One region of the Sphingobacterium sp. ML3W genome, then DNA from elsewhere that is predicted to be linked to it. Evidence: riboswitches for the same ligand, from Rfam matches in the RefSeq annotation. Region 1 holds a riboswitch; the other holds the start of a gene.
The links. Region 1 has a riboswitch for thiamine pyrophosphate ahead of thiS (sulfur carrier protein ThiS). Riboswitches for the same ligand answer to the same signal wherever they lie in the genome.
Positions count from the first base shown of each region.

Region 2: linked by a shared signal. The riboswitch ahead of KO02_RS02040 (TonB-dependent receptor) and the one ahead of thiS (sulfur carrier protein ThiS) in region 1 are both predicted to bind thiamine pyrophosphate.

Region 1 covers NZ_CP009278.1:1,433,232-1,441,734, forward strand. The annotation lists gene thiC (phosphomethylpyrimidine synthase ThiC) at 1-1,607, opposite strand, end outside; gene thiS (sulfur carrier protein ThiS) at 1,635-1,841, opposite strand; TPP riboswitch at 1,907-2,005, opposite strand; gene KO02_RS06215 (Sb-PDE family phosphodiesterase) at 2,256-3,371, shown strand; gene KO02_RS06220 (SusC/RagA family TonB-linked outer membrane protein) at 3,388-6,627, shown strand; gene KO02_RS06225 (RagB/SusD family nutrient uptake outer membrane protein) at 6,640-8,388, shown strand.
Region 2 covers NZ_CP009278.1:443,853-452,355, forward strand. The annotation lists gene ggt (gamma-glutamyltransferase) at 1-1,051, opposite strand, end outside; gene KO02_RS02025 (hypothetical protein) at 1,054-2,106, opposite strand; gene KO02_RS02030 (nucleotide pyrophosphohydrolase) at 2,278-2,604, opposite strand; gene dtd (D-aminoacyl-tRNA deacylase) at 2,609-3,067, opposite strand; gene KO02_RS02040 (TonB-dependent receptor) at 3,217-5,637, opposite strand; TPP riboswitch at 5,697-5,821, opposite strand; gene KO02_RS02045 (amidohydrolase family protein) at 6,426-7,595, shown strand; gene KO02_RS02050 (acylphosphatase) at 7,630-7,911, shown strand; gene KO02_RS02055 (oligosaccharide flippase family protein) at 7,923-8,503, shown strand, end outside.

The DNA.
Region 1 (8,503 bases):
AACTGGTCTTCCCAACGGAATTCAAATCTTGCTTTGCTCAAGGCATTGTCACGATATTGAGCACCAGGATGGCCTTTAGCAAGATCGGCAGCATGCGCGGCCAATTTATAGGTGATCACACCATCTTTCACATCTTTTCTATTGGGTAGACCCAGGTGTTCTTTGGGAGTCACATAACATAACATGGCACAACCAAACCAACCGATCATAGCTGCACCTATAGCCGATGTGATATGGTCATAACCAGGAGCAATATCTGTCGTCAATGGACCTAATGTATAGAATGGAGCCTCATCACATACTTCCAGTTGTTTGTCCATATTCTCCTTGATCATATGCATCGGTACGTGGCCAGGTCCTTCAACCATGATCTGTACATCATGTTTCCAAGCAATTTTCGTTAATTCACCTAAAGTCTCCAATTCAGCAAATTGTGCAGCATCATTGGCATCGGCAATAGAGCCTGGGCGAAGTCCATCCCCTAACGAAAAGGCAACATCGTACTGTTTCATGATCTGACAGATGTCTTCAAAATGAGTGTATAGGAAATTTTCTTTATGATGAAACAAACACCATTTTGCCATGATAGAACCCCCACGAGATACAATGCCGGTAACACGCTGTGCTGTTAAATGGATATAACGTAAAAGAACACCCGCATGTATGGTGAAGTAGGAGACTCCTTGTTCGGCCTGTTCGATTAGGGTATCCCTGAATATTTCCCAAGTAAGATCTTCCGCTACACCTTTTACTTTTTCTAAAGCTTGGTAGATGGGAACTGTTCCGATTGGAACTGGCGAATTGCGGATAATCCATTCACGTGTTTCATGAATATTTTTACCCGTTGAAAGGTCCATAATCGTATCAGCACCCCAACGACAAGCCCATACCGCTTTGTCTACCTCTTCTTCAATACTGGAAGTAACTGCGCTATTGCCAATATTGGCATTGATTTTAACCAAGAAATTTCGTCCGATGATCATCGGTTCACTTTCTGGGTGGTTGATGTTATTTGGGATGATGGCTCTACCAGCCGCAATTTCCTCACGGACAAACTCTGGTGTAATAGATTTTTTTGGTGTACGAGCTCCAAAACTGTGTCCAGCATGTTGATGTTCCATACCTTTTGTTGCAGCCTGTATCTGTTCAATACGCTGGTTTTCACGGATGGCTACATACTCCATTTCGGGCGTTATGATTCCCTTTCTGGCATAATGCAATTGGCTAACATTTTTGCCATCCAATGCTTTTTTAGGTTTATGGCTGTATTCAAAACGAAGTTGATCCAATTCGATATCTGCTAATCTTTCTTTACCGTAGTCCGAACTGATCTGGGGTAAAATCTGAACATCATTTCTATCCAATATCCAATTTTCCCGCGTTCGAGGTAACCCTTTTCGAATATCGATTTGTGCATGATCATCTGTATAAGGACCTGATGTATCATAAATAGTGACTGGTGGATTGATTTCTACTCCGCCTTTGCTCAATTTGGTTGGACTTAACGTGATTTCACGCATGGCAACTCGAATTGGAAAAAGTTGTCCTGAGATATAGACCTTTTTCGAATTTGGAAAAGGAGTCTGGGTAATGTTCTGTTCTAACATAATGGTATATTTTAGGTATAAGTGTATTTATCCGCCTTGTGTTGCAGTGATAATGAGAATTGTGTCTTGATTTTTTAGTTGGGTGGTAGACCAAGCTTTTTTAGGAATAACTTGGTTGTTCAGGGCTACAGCAATGCCCTTGCTTTTTTCTGGAAATTCCAAAAGCATCAATCCTTCCAAAGAGGAGGGAGGCTGTGCGAAAAAACGTTGTTGGTGGTTGATTGTGAGTTCCATTCCTTTTAATTTTTTTAATGTAAAAAACTTTAGGAATGGCCACAGTTATGCAGGTATATGCACAATGAAGACATCTTACTTTTCCCTACGCCAGTATGATCCGGATCAGGTTCTAAGGGTAAAATCTCAGCCTGCAAATCTTGCAGACACCCCTAAAGTTTTCACTAAACTAGGGAAAATATTCTAATAAACGAAAAGAAGAAAAAAGTAATCACCATTTTCATCTTGGATATGGTAGTAACCGTGTTCCTGCATATGTAGTGAAAATTAAATCTGTATTAATAATTAATGGGATAATCAAATCTTTGTTAATACAATAGTAATAGCCTGTTAATATGTGTGTTAAAATGAAGGTCTACATTTGAGGAATTTTAAAATCTACCTATAATTAAAAAGAAATCAAGTTTATTTGCTTTGATAGCTGTAGCTTCTTCGTCGGTATTCGCGCAACAAGACGATACTGTAGTACAGCTACAAGAATTTAGAAACCCTAAGAAAAGAGAAGTTATTAATATTCCAAATGTTAATAATTATCAAGTGTTAAAATGTGACTTTCATATGCATACTGTTTTTACAGATGGACATGTTTGGCCTAATGTTCGTGTGCAAGAAGCTTGGAAGGAAGGACTGGATGCAATTTCTTTTACCGAACATGTCGAGTATACACCACATAAAGACGATGTGAAACCAGGTAATTTGAGATCTTATGAATTGGCGAAAAATATAGCTGCCGAGAGTAATATTTTACTTATCAAGGGTACAGAAATCACACGAGGTACGCCTCCAGGACATTTTAATGCTTTATTCATTCAAGATGATAAAAACCTTGTAGTTGACAACTCGCCGAGTTTGGATGAAAAGGCTATTCAGGCAGCTGTAGATCAGAATGCATTTATTTTTTGGAATCACCCAGGATGGAAGGCGACTACAATCAAAGGGTCTTACGATTGGGTTCCATTTGTTGAGAAAATGTATGCCGAAAAGAAGTTAAATGGTATTGAAGTTGTCAATGGTTTTGGTTTTCATAAAAAGGCTTTAGATTGGGCTTTAGACCGTAACCTTACGGTTATCGGAAATACGGATGTCCATAATCTCATTGCGCATGATTATGATATCTCCCGAGCTGGTGTACACCGTACGATGACTTTAGTGATGTCCAAAGACCGTTCTGCCGCATCTATCCGAGAGGCTTTGGAGCAAGGTCGTACGATAGCTTGGTCTAGCAATTATCTTTTTGGTAAGGAAGAGCATGTTCGCGATTTATTTCATGCATGTGTTTCTTTAAGTCCTGCATACCACAAGACTGCTTCTGCGAAAAAAGGTGATGTAAATTATTATGAATTAACAAACAATAGTGATTTATATTTTGAGTTAGAGCTTAAGGATGGCAATGCGACGCAAAAACTGACTTTATACCCTGAATCGACACAGGTCTTGACGGCTTCTGCTGGTCAAAGTGCTTTAACTTATGAAGTAGTATCAACATATGTTCGAAGTGATAAGCATCTTCAAATTAAATTAAGCCTATAATTTCCCCTATTAAATCATGAATAAATTTATACCAATATTTCTATTGGCAGGAATTTCTTTTGCTAATAATTTGCAAGCGAGGTCTAGTTTTGCTATTGAAACGGTGCTCTTGCAAGAACAAGGGAAAGTGACAGGAAAGGTCGTTGATGGACGAGGAAATGCTATTTCGGGCGCTACTGTGGCGATTAAAGGGACGACAAATGTGATTGCAACAAATGATCGTGGTGAGTTTGATTTCTCCGTATCGCAAACAAAATCGTTTACGTTAACAGTTTCCTGTGTAGGTTTCTCTACCAAGGATTTTCAGATTGAACCTAACCAGCAAATTGTAATCACTTTAGATAATAAAAACGATTTGGAAGAAGTCGTGGTCGTTGGTTACGGGACACAAAAAAAATCAAATTTAACAGGAGCTGTTTCTCAGATTACTTCAGAAGTGCTGGAAAATAGACCTGCACCAAATCTTTCACGCATGTTGCAAGGTACACTTCCAAACTTAAATCTTAGGATGGTCGATGGTAGCCCTACACGGGGTGCAACTTTTAATGTTCGTGGAACAACATCTATTGGTGCTGGTGGTGCTGCTTTAGTCCTTATTGATGGGGTCGAAGGTGATGCAAATATGGTTAACCCAAATGATATCGCATCTGTAACGGTTCTGAAAGATGCCTCTTCGGCAGCTATTTATGGTTCTAGAGCGGCGTTTGGGGTGGTTTTGATTACGACTAAAACACCAGTTAAAGGAAAGACAAAAATTGATTTTAATACAAGTTATTCTTTTAATAAACGTACCGTAGAACCAAAATTGGTTACGAATGGCTATGAATGGGCTAAGAATTTTAATGATGGCTTCAACGCTTGGTATGATTATAAATCTACACCAATTTCGGTTAATAATATTTACCCTTTTTCCCTTGAATACCTTGAGGCTTTAAAGCAACATAATGAAAATCCAACTGGTGAGGATGTGGTTTTTAATGAAGCAAAAAACAGATATGAATATTTCGGAAATACAGATTGGTATAACGAAATCTATAAAGATGTCATGCCAGCAACTGAGCAAGCATTGAGTATTTCTGGCGGAGGTGAAAAGGCTTCATATTTATTGTCTGGTCGGTATTACCATCAGGATGGTATTTTTAAATATAATCCAGACAAGTTTAATAAATATAACATGCGTGGGAAGGGAGAGGTTAAGATCAACGATTGGTTAACTTTTCAAAATAATACAGAGATCAGTACCTATGATTATCGCTACCCCATGTTTGCTGATGGTGATGGCAATATCTGGAGACAATTTGAGCATCAAGGTTACCCCATGGCAGTTATGAAAAATCCCGATGGAACGTATACGCATACAGCTGTATATACAGGGGTTGCTTCTTACATGGAAGGGAACAATAAGTCGGATTTAAATAACACCTATTTGCGTAATACTGCAGGTGTAATTATCAAACCTATTGCGGATCTGACTGTGAAAGGTGATTTTACTTATTCTAGAACTTGGGAAAATGAAACGCGCACGAATAATTATTTGAATTATAGTAATGCTCCAGGTGAAATGGCTCGTTTCGGACGAAGTATGCTTCGCGAATGGAATGAAAACACGCGCTACTTGGCTGGAAATATTACAGCAAATTATGTGAAGACGTTTAATGATAAGCATGATTTTAATGGCTTAGTGGGTTATAATGTCGAATCTTCAACCACAAAGGCGTTACGTGCTCAGCGTGATGGTATTCTTTTGGAGAGTAAACCTGACTTCAATTTGATGGATGGATTGAATTATAATATTTCAGGAGGTGGTAAAGAATGGGCATATTTGGGTTTATTTTACCGATTTAACTATGCGTATGATAATAAATATCTGATCGAGTTGAATGGTCGTTACGACGGTTCATCAAAATTTCCTGAAAATCAACGTTTTGGTTTTTTTCCTTCCATATCAGCAGGTTGGGTGCTGTCGCAGGAGAAGTTCTTTGCACCGGTTAAAGCGGTCGTTAATAATTTAAAATTCCGTGCTTCTTATGGTTCTTTGGGTAATGGAAATGTTGATCCATATCGTTACTTAGAACAGATGAACGTGAGTAAAACTTCTGTGGTCCTCAATGGTGTGCAGACAAGTTATACGAGGTTACCAGGAGTAATTCCAGATGGATTGACATGGGAACGTTCAACGACTTTTAATATCGGAGCAGATGTTGGATTTTTCAACAATAATCTAAACTTCACTTTTGATTGGTACAACCGGAATACTTACGATATGTTTACCGTAGGGCAGCCATTACCAAATGTTTTTGGTGCTACAGTTCCTTATGGAAATTATGCCGATATGTCGACCAAGGGTTGGGAGTTGACCGCTAATTTTAACAGCCAGTTTGAGTTGGGAGGAAAACCTTTTAATTGGGGAATAAATGGTTCACTTTGGGATAGTAAATCTACAATTGAACGATTTAATAACCCGAACAATCTCTTGAGTACTTATTATGTAGGGCAGCAGGTAGGGGAAATCTGGGGATATGAGACAGAAGGATTCTTTACATCGCTAGATGATGTTAAAAATCATGCAAATCAGAGTTTTATTAAAAACTCAAATAATAATATCTGGTTACCAGGCGATCTTAAATTTGCCGATTTGAATGATGATGGTGTCATCAACCAAGGTGACAATACCTTGGATAACCCAGGTGACCGTAAGATTATAGGAAATAATGAACCCCGATATCAATACGGATTTACACTTTCAGGAAACTGGAACGGTTTTGGACTTTCTGCATTTTTCCAAGGGATTGGAAAACGTGATTGGTATTTTGCTTCTGAGGCAGGTTTATTCTGGGGACCTTATAATAGACCTTATGGATATCAACCCGAGAAAATGATGAATGATATCTGGAGTGAAGAAAATACAGATGGTTATTTCCCTCGCTACCGTGGCTATACAGCTCTTGGGGCTGACCGTTCTTTAGGCGCTCCGCAGACACGTTACTTACAAGATGTTTCTTACTTGCGATTGAAAACATTGACAGTAGATTATACCCTTCCGAAAAGTTGGGTCAATCGTTTGAAGATTTCAAATGCTCAAATTTATATGTCAGCGCAGAATTTATTTACTTTTTCAGGACTATTCAAACATTCGGAGAACTTCGATCCCGAAGTAATGGAAACCCCTATTGGCGAATTGACGAATGGATCGGGACAAGGGTATGCTTACCCAATGTTAAAAACGACAACTATTGGTCTAAACTTAACTTTTTAATACGTGATTGTCATGAAGACTAAAAATATAATTTTATTATTACTTGTCGGTTTATTTACAACTTCTTGTAGTAAAGAGTTCTTAGATAAAGAGCCTTTTGATAAGCTTGTTCCAAATTCATATTTTACGACCGAAGCTGATTTAGCTTTGTTTTCTAATTCTTTCTATCAAGACTTTATTCCGACAGGCTTGAGTATTGTTCAAGCGGATGAAATGGGTGACTATACCTCCAAGAATAATTCACCGACTTTTATTGCGGGAAATTTTTCGTCAGTAGATCAGGGCTCTTGGAATTGGACAAAACTTAGAAATATTAATTATTTTCTTGAAAAGTACAATAACCCTAATATCTCTCAAGAGGCTAGAAATCATTATGCTGGTGTAGCTCGTTTTTTTAGAGCTTATTTTTATTATGAGATGGTCAAAGATTTTGGTGATGTGCCTTGGTATTCAAAAACCTTGACAACTACAGATGAAGACCTCTATAAGCCGCGTGATCCGAGAGCAATGGTGATGGATTCAGTATTAGCAGATCTGGATTTCGCAGTTGCAAATATTCGTCCTGCAAAGGACAATAGTGCTTCGATGATAACCAAATGGGTAGCCTTAGGTCTGAAATCTCGTATTTGCCTCTTTGAAGGAACTTTTAGGAAATACCATGAGGATTTAAAGCTAAAGACTACAGCGAACCAATGGTTAACAGCATCAGCTGCAGCTTCAGAGGAAATTATGAAGGGAAGCCAATATGCGTTGTATTCAACGGGGAATCCATCTAGTGACTATAGAACACTGTTTACAAGTGAAAATCCAGTTAGTGCAGAAATCATGTGGGCTAATGTCTTTAATAATTCGATAAAGAGATGGCATGAGATTACCTGGAAGTTTAATTCAGCAACTTATGGAGCGCGGTGGGGTTTAAATAAACAATTTGTAAATACGTATTTAAATATCGATGGAACACGTTTTACGGATAAGGTCAATTATGATCAAATACTATTTGTAGATGAAATGAAAGACCGTGATCCACGGTTAGAACAGACTGTCCGCTCAATAGGATATAAGCGTTCTGATGGTTCTGCTGCCCCACCAAATTTTGGTTATACATTCACGGGTTATCATATCCATAAATTTAGTTTAGATGATAAACGTCTTGATGGAGTTGCAGAAGGGTATAATTCCATTACGATGATGCGTTATGCTGAAATTTTATTGAATTATGCAGAGGCGAAAGCCGAGTTAGGGCCGATGGATCCAGAGATATGGAAACAGACAATTGGTGCTTTACGTACACGTGCAGGTATCAATGCACAAGAACCAGCTGTAGCGGATCAGTATCTGAAAACGGTTTATTTTCCAGAGATATCAGATAAATACTTATTGGAAGTACGTAGAGAACGTGGTATTGAGTTAGTATATGAGGGTTTACGTTATGATGATTTATTGCGTTGGAAAAAGGGTAAATTATTGGAGATGGATTGGAAAGGGATTTATGTTCCAGCACTTGATCTCGAAATGGATTTAGATGGTAATAAAACTCCTGATGTGTGTTTTGTAAAGACTATTCCTGCAAAAACAACGGCAGGAGTCGTTTATTATGTCGTAGATGGTTCTGCAGCAAAATTATCGGAAGGAACCAAAGGTCATATCATTTGGCGATCTGATGAAGAACGGGAATTTAGTGATAAAAAATATTATAAACCAATATCGAATAATGATATCGTGTTAAATGATAATTTAGTACAAAACCCTGGTTGGAAATAAAAAATAGGAATGAAACATAAAGAAAATGGGAAATTAAGTTCTCGTTTTCTTTATGTCTATTTGCTAAAAAAGGAAAGAGTGGTAAGTGAAGAAAATTTCACCAAGCACGGTTGGC
Region 2 (8,503 bases), 990 kb from region 1:
TTAATCTGTTGTTGTTGAAAATAGAATCTGTAAGTTCTTTTACGGGTACGCGAATGAAGTCGGGGTCGCCTAGGTATGCTGCTCTGTCGGCGTAAATACGACGTTCTGCTTCAACCATTACCCGAATGGTAGAATCACTTTGGAACCCCCATTTTGTTAGCGGGAACTGTGCTACAGATTGTAAGAGCGCAACTAAAGCGGGGCCGCCACTTGAAGGGGGCGCCATGCATATGATTTTATGTCCCCGATAGTACCCTGTAACTGGTTCTCGCCAAACGGCATGGTAATTTTCCAAGTCATTATGGTTGATAATGCCATTGGCACTCTTCATTTCTTTAACAATCAGGTCGGCTGTAATACCTTTATAAAAGCCATCGCGACCTTGTTCCGCGATTCTTTTAATGGTATTGGCTAGTTCTTGTTGCTGAAATACATCATTTGTTTTCCAGTTTGTTGTTTTAAGTATGGGTGCACCATCAGGATTGTATTTTTCAAAACTTTCTTTAAAATGGTTAAATTCTTCCGCTTGTTGTTTGGTGATTTGAAAACCATTTTGAGCTAATGCAATTGCTGGAGCTAGCAATGTTTTCCAATCTAGTTTTCCGTATTTATTATGGGCTTCAACCATCCCTGCAACAGAGCCAGGTACTCCAGCGGACAAATGTCCATAAACACTTAAATTTTCAATGACATTCCCCTGCTTATCCAAATACATATCTGCATATCCTTTTTCGGGCGATTTTTCTCTAAAGTCCAAGGCATTGACCTCGCCTTTATTACTTCGATAGACCATAAAGCCGCCGCCGCCAATATTTCCCGCATTTGGGTATACAACGGCTAATGCAAATTGTACTGCAACAGCAGCATCAATAGCATTTCCTCCCATTTTTAAGATGTCTACACCTACTTTTGACGCGAGGGGATGAGCGGTAACAACTGCTGCTTTGTCAAATGTTTCTGGATTTTTACTGAGTCTATGTGATACACTGCAAGATTGAGCAAATAAAGCTGCGCCTGTTATCCATATATAAAACCTGTATTTTTTTATCATCTTTAGTCGGTTACGGGGTGTATTTTTTCAAAATTCCCATCTAAATGGTCAATTTTAATTTTATATTTTTTGACATGATTAGGAGCCGATCCCATACCAATTCCGACCATACCACCACCAAATCCTGAACCTATGGAAGCGGAGACAAAGATATTAGTGCTGTTCTCATCTACTAGTCCATAAAAATAATATTCATCATTTTGCATAACGAGTGGATAGTAACCGTAATTTGTGGAGATATAGGTCTCATCATTATCGACAATAGCATATATCTGGGAGTCTTTTAATTTGACAATCTTTCCCTTATCATTCGTGTAATAATAATACTTGATTCTTCCTTTGGAATCTCTCTTATCTGCAAGAGGGTGATTGGGTTTCTGGAATTTAAGGCTCTCGTAATCCAAGTAAATACCATCTACTAGATGCTCGGCTGAATATAAGGGCAATTGCTCTTTTTCTTTATAATCGATATTTTTGATATCATGGATTGATAGTGATTCAGGTGATGATATCTGGGCAGCGAGGTTTGTACGAATAAAGGAATCAATAATATAACTTCCCTTTTTTAATAATTTGTTGGAAACGTCTAATCCAGAAACTTGAAAGCTACTATCGATGTGGTTAATCGAGAAGTAATAGTTTCCCTTTTTTTGATAGAGGTTAGCTCGAAAATCGAAAAATCCTTTTTCTTTTATTCCACCGCCTATTTCGGAGAAGGAGAGTCTTCTGATCTGCAGTAAGAGCGTGTCACTGTTTTGGCTAGTTTGCGTAACCGTTTCCAAATATCTCTGTAATTGCTCTTCAAGAGCCGGGTTAGCAATAACTTTTGCAGATTTCCCTAGAAAACCTTTTTGTATGATACCATAATGAGTGGTGTCATTCCTGGAATCAAGTACATATATTTTTCTAAAATTACTTTCTAGTACGACATCATTCGAGTCATATTGAAGTTTAAATTCTTTATCTCGGTCTTGAGCTGCAGCTTGCAATCCAATCATTAAGATTGTAAATAGCAAATGGTATTTTAATGTATGGAGGTAATTTGTGAAATTCATTTCCAAAGGGAATTAATGATCTGCATTAAAGATAAAGAAATTAAAAGGCTGTATCAAGTTTCTTGATACAGCCTTTCAACAGTTCTCGATGGAACTGTATTAAAATTAATTTGGTACTAATATAAACGATTAATGCTGCCAAATTGTTGTGTGTTGTGAAGGATTAAAATATTATTTTAATTTATCATTGTTCTTATGGCGATCGGCATCCCGTATTGATTTCTTTTCTAAATTTTTTTCTAAAGCATCTGTCAAATCGATTCCAGTTTGGTTTGCCAAACACATCAATACAAACAGAACATCGGCCATTTCATCTGCGAGATTTACTTCCTTATCCGACTTCTTAAATGATTGTTCCCCATATTGTCGAGCCATTATTCTAGCGACTTCTCCAACCTCCTCCATGAGCATTGCAGTATTGGTTAACTCATTGAAATAACGAACTCCTGTCGTGTTAATCCACTTGTCAATGGTTTCTTGTGCTTCTTTTATTGTCATTGTATTAGAAATTATCTTTATCTTCTGTGTTCATTATAATTGTAACGGGGCCATCATTTAACAAATCAATTTTCATATCAGCTCCAAAGATGCCCTGTTGTACTTCTTTCCCCAATAAAATAGTGAGATAATCTGCCAATTGATCATACATTGGTTGTGCTTTATCTGGTTTGGCGGCACGTGTAAAGGAGGGACGATTTCCTTTTTTGGTTTGTGCAAATAAAGTGAATTGTGAAATGAGTAAGATGTTGCCAGAAATATCAAGAACCGATTTGTTCATCAGGCCTTTATCATCATTGAATATACGGAGATTGACAAATTTTTGAGCCATCCACTTCATGCTTTCGGTGGTATCTTCATCTGCAATTCCGATTAGGATTAATAGACCATCTTTAATTTGCCCTGTGATCGTGTTATCGACCGAACAGCTGGCCCTAGAAACTCGTTGTATTACTGCACGCATATAGCAATATTAAGAAAAATATTATTAAATACGATTCTCTCGCTTCTATTGCGGAAAGGTGTTGGACTGCGATGAACAATCGGAAAGAATATGGTTTGTACGTATTAACCACTGAGGTCTATATCAATATATAGACCTCAGTGGTTGGACTAAAATTTGACATTTACACTTAACATATAATTTGTTGTAGCTTGAGGATAATAGAAATTAAAGGATTTGCGTGTGTCGCCATCCATGTATCCCCATGTGTAGCCATTTGTCTCGTACTTTTCATTCAAGATATTATTGATCATTAGTCCAATGCCTATATTTTTCACTCCTAAAATTGAGAAGCTGTAATTCATTCTTATATTGTTGACAAAAGATGGATTAATACTTCTCTCTTTAGCTGAGGTATTATCTAGATATTGTCTTGAAATATATTTAGATATTAATGCAAGTTCTAATGAATGAAATGGGCTATATGAAAATTCACTCGATATTATGGTAGCTGGGGAGAGTGCAATATCTGTTCGTTTTAGTATTTCACCGCTTGTTTCATCTGAAAAGTTTTTTATTTTATTTTCGCTAAATGCTGCTGTTGCTTTCCATCCAAATCTATTCGAAATTTTCCATGCAGCGTCTAGTTCTATACCTAAACGGTAACTATTAGGAATGTTTATTCTTAGTGTTGAACCTACATCATTTAGGGCACCTGTAGGGATGAGCTGGTCTTTGTAGAACATCCCGTAAAAGTTAGTTCCCAAGTTGAATTTATCATTTTTGAGTCGATAGCCAAGCTCCAAATCTTGCATTTTCTCGGGCTTTGGGTTGTGTCCTAATAGATCGATAAAATCATTACGAACAGGTTCCTTACTGGCATAGGCATAAGAAGCGTATAAATTTGAATGCTCATTTAATAGGTAAGTGAAACCCAACTTTGGATTTAAAAAGTTGAATTTTCTATGAAAATCCATTGCTTTGATTTTATCATCATCACCTTTAATGGTGTAACTAATATTTCGATACTGTATATCCGCAAATAATAGCCAGTTATTTAACGTAAGGTCTGCTTTTAAAAATGTGCTGGCATCGTTTTTTTTGGCATTATTTAAATAATATTTATCTCCTAAATTACTGGTCGAAGCATATTCGGCCCAGATGACTTCACCATAATGATCACCTTTGTACTGATTTATAGCACCTCCCCATGTAAATTTTAAATATTCAGATGGATTGTAGTTGAATGAAAAGGTTGTCCCATAAAAATGATTATCTAACCATCTTCTCCTTATTAAATCTGTTTTGGATATGGTATCTGCACCTATAATGACAGGAGGCAGATTGTATTTGGATAATTTTTCCTCGGGGCGAAACTCTTCATAATAACCGGCTCCTCTGGTGTAATGCAAAGCAGCATTGAATGTCAACTTCTCATTAATAAAGTTACTGTAATGTAGTTGATGGTGTGTTTGTGTGTAATTGTCGGTTTGATTTTTGTATAAATACTTGTTATAAGTTCGGCCCGAGTTTAATAGATTTTCTGTTTCCTCGGCAGTATAGCCATCATTACTGGCATAGTCTTTCATTCCTTCTACATCATTTTTAAGTCTTGGTTCGGGAGTTCCATACCAAGATTGATAGGTTTGTTCTTTACCTGAGAACACGATTGCCTTTAAAATATGCTTATCGCTATAATAGCCACCATCGACATAGAATGATTTTAGGTTAGACGATGCACGGTCAATATACCCATCACTTAATATACGGGAAAGTCGAACATTGAATGCAAATTTATCGTTCAAAAGCCCTGAACCAATTTTTAACGTATTTTTCCAGGAGTTATAAGAACCAAAGGAGTTGTTGAATTCTACGCTTGGCTCTTTATCCAATATATTGGACTGTATATTCAGTGAAGCTCCAAATGAACCGGCTCCATTTGTAGAGGTACCTATACCTCTTTGTATTTGGATACTTTCGGTGGAAGAAGCAAAATCTGGAAGGTTGACGAAGAATGAACCCATACTTTCTGCATCATTGAGCGGTATACCATTTAGCGTAACGTTTATGCGCGCATTGTCAGAACCACGAATTCGCATACTGGTATAGCCGATACCAGCTCCGGCATCGGATCCAATCACTACAGAGGGTGTCTGATCTAACAGGTAAGGAATGTCTTGTCCGACATTGTTTTTAGCAATGTCTTCTTTGGTCAGATTTTTATAGGTTGTAGAAGAATTGCTTTTGGCACGTGTTGCTTGTACAATAATTTCCTCGGTCTTTATCATATGAGGATTAAGGTAAATTTCTAATATTTTATTGCCGAGTAAATTGAATTGTTTTTTTTCGGGGCTGTAACCCATATAGGATATAGCAACGTCATATTTTCCATTGGATAGCTCAGAAAATTTTGATATTCCATTTCGATCCGATATCGAAGTTCTAATCTGACTATTTATCAGGTTGATACTAGCACCCTGCAAAGTCTTTTTCGTTACATTGTCTAATACTTTGATAGTAAGATTGTTCTGCGCATAAGAGGATAGCGCTATACCTAAAAATACTACTGTGTTGATTAAATTTTTAATCATGTTTTTTTAATTGAATTTTGAGTTAAACAACTATTGCAAGGGGTTACAACAGTTTTTACTTATTTAACTAACCTTTTCCCTCCGCCAGCATTATCTGGATCAGGTGCACAATACAAACCGTATTGTTGGGTATATTCTCAGCCTTTATTCGTGTTCTTAGAACAAGGCACCCCTTATTGATATGCGAAGTTATCAAATAATATCAGTACTAAAAAGATTAAGTGTAATTTCCTGAATTAGTGAGAGGGAGCGAGTTTTTAGGTATTCGTATATAAATAAGAAATTATGATATAGATTTAGTATCGTCTTATTAAGTCATTTGGGATTAAGCTTAAAAAGAATGTTTAATTTCTAATGTGAAAGTTCTGAATTGTTAAATCAAAATTCATCTATTGGAGTAGTTTACTGTCATTGCGTCAGTGAATAGCTACAAATTTTACATTCTATCTGTAGAAAGTGTTTTTTTTGATAATTAATTGGCCGTAATTAAACTTATTTCATATCTTCAATAAATATGCTAAAATTTAATTATTTAGCTGTTTGTGATTATTTTTAGCAATTAAAGAATTTATATTAAACCTGAAATTCATTTGAAATTCGTTTAGGTTAATGTAAGTAAGTTGTTTTTTAACTTTTATCATGATTAAATAATTAAACTATTTATGTAAGTTTGATTTTTTTAATGGTAATAATTTTTTTACTAAACTTTGGCACGAATTTTAACGTTATTAATCACAATTGCTTTACATTAACCTGAATGTAAAGTGATTCTTAAAGTTTTTATGATAATGAAATATTTTAGCGCTAACTATATCTTACCAATTACATCTTTGCCAATTAAAGATGGAGTGGTGAAAGTAAATGATGATGGAGAAATTCTAGGTATTTATGAGAGTAAGTCGATGGAATTGAAGGGCCAGCATATTGAAAAATTTGATGGAGTTATTGTTCCGGGATTTATCAATGCGCATTGTCATTTAGAATTGTCCCACATGAAGGGTGCGATTCCGCAAAAAACTGGATTACCAGCTTTTCTTACTAGTGTTATGACCAGTCGAACTTCTTCACTGAAAGTGATTGATAAGGCCATGGCTGCTGCAGATGAACAAATGTATAACAATGGTATCGTAGCGGTAGCTGACCATGCAAATACGGATAATACTTCTAAGATTAAGGAATCTAGTAAAATCCTATACCACACTTTTGTTGAATTTTTTGGTGTAGAACCAGACGAGGCTGACGGCAAATTGCAAGAGGCAAAAGATTTGATACACGAATTTGACCCTGCGCATTCGTCAATTACTCCTCATGCGCCATACTCTTGTTCTAAGATTCTACTTAAAAAATTTAAGAAAGCTGTTCCTGATGTCAATATTATTAGTATTCATAACCAAGAAAGTGATGAAGAGAATAAATTATTTAGATATAAAACGGGTGAGTTTTTAGATTTTTTTAAAAAAATAGGTAAGAATCCTGATTTATTCAAGGCTCAGGCACGTAATTCAATACAATCTTATTTACCGTATTTGCCTCATCCTAATAAGTTGATTCTAGTGCATAATACTTACACTTCGTTAAAGGATTTGGATTTTGTAGATAGAATGGGACGTGATATTGTTTGGTGTTTTTGCCCGAAAGCTAATCTATATATTGAGGGGCAATTACCTAAAGTGCTCAATTTTGTGAATGATAATCAGAAAATTGTAATAGGTACAGATAGTTTAGCATCTAATGATTCGCTATCAATTTTAGATGAGCTTAAAGTCTTGCATAAACATTTTGAAAGTTTAGATTTTCAGCAGACGATTCAATGGGCCACGATTAACGGAGCGCAAGCTTTGAATATCGATGATCAATTTGGATCAATTGAAATAGGTAAAAAACCAGGTTTGGTGTTATTGAAAAATATGGAACACTTTAGGTTAACGGATAAAGTTTCTGTACAACGATTAGCATAATAAAATACTCAAAATCTTCTGTACTTTTGTTGATATGAAACATTTCAATATTTCTATCAAGGGAAAAGTACAGGGGGTTTACTTTAGACTCTCTACAAAAGCTGTAGCGGACCAATTGGGAGTTAAGGGGTTTGTGAAAAACGTGGCCGATGGTTCTGTTTATGTAGAGGCTGAAGGTGATGATTTTGCATTGACTTCCTTAGTTGAATTCTGTGAAGAGGGACCTGAACGTGCAGAGGTAGAAGAGGTGACATGTGAAGAGGGAGATTGGAAGGGATTTAAGAATTTTGAAGTGCTTAAATTATCATCTAAATAAATTCTACCATCTTGTCTGTTTTTAAGAAATTTGCGGGTCAAACTCTGATTTATGGTTTAAGTACCATTATTTCCAGATTGCTGAATTTTGTTCTAACGCCTATATTTGTTCGTAAATTTGAAGCTTCCACCTATGGAATCTTTACGAATATGTATTCTTGGGCTGCGATGATCAATGCCTTCCTTGCCTTTGGCATGGAGACAACCTATTTTAGATATTTACAGAAAGTAAAAGATGAAGATAAATCAAAAGTTTTCAATAATAGTTTTGTTGTTACTATTTTTACTTCTCTAATTTTTCTGATAACGATTCTTCTCTTTTCTCATGATATTGCCATTTGGTTTGCCAAAGAAAATATTGACTCTATACGCGAATATAAGAGCTATGTTTATTTTGTAGGTTTAACGTTAGTGGTGGATGCATTGGCGGTAGTTCCTTTTGCAAAGGTTCGCGCTAATGGACGACCAATGCGCTATGGTGTATTGAAGCTTGTAAATATCATCACTTTTGTCGTGTTAAATCTAACCTTCATTGTATTCATTCCTTATTTACTTAAACATTTTCCGGCTATTTCCTCTTACTTTTCATCTTG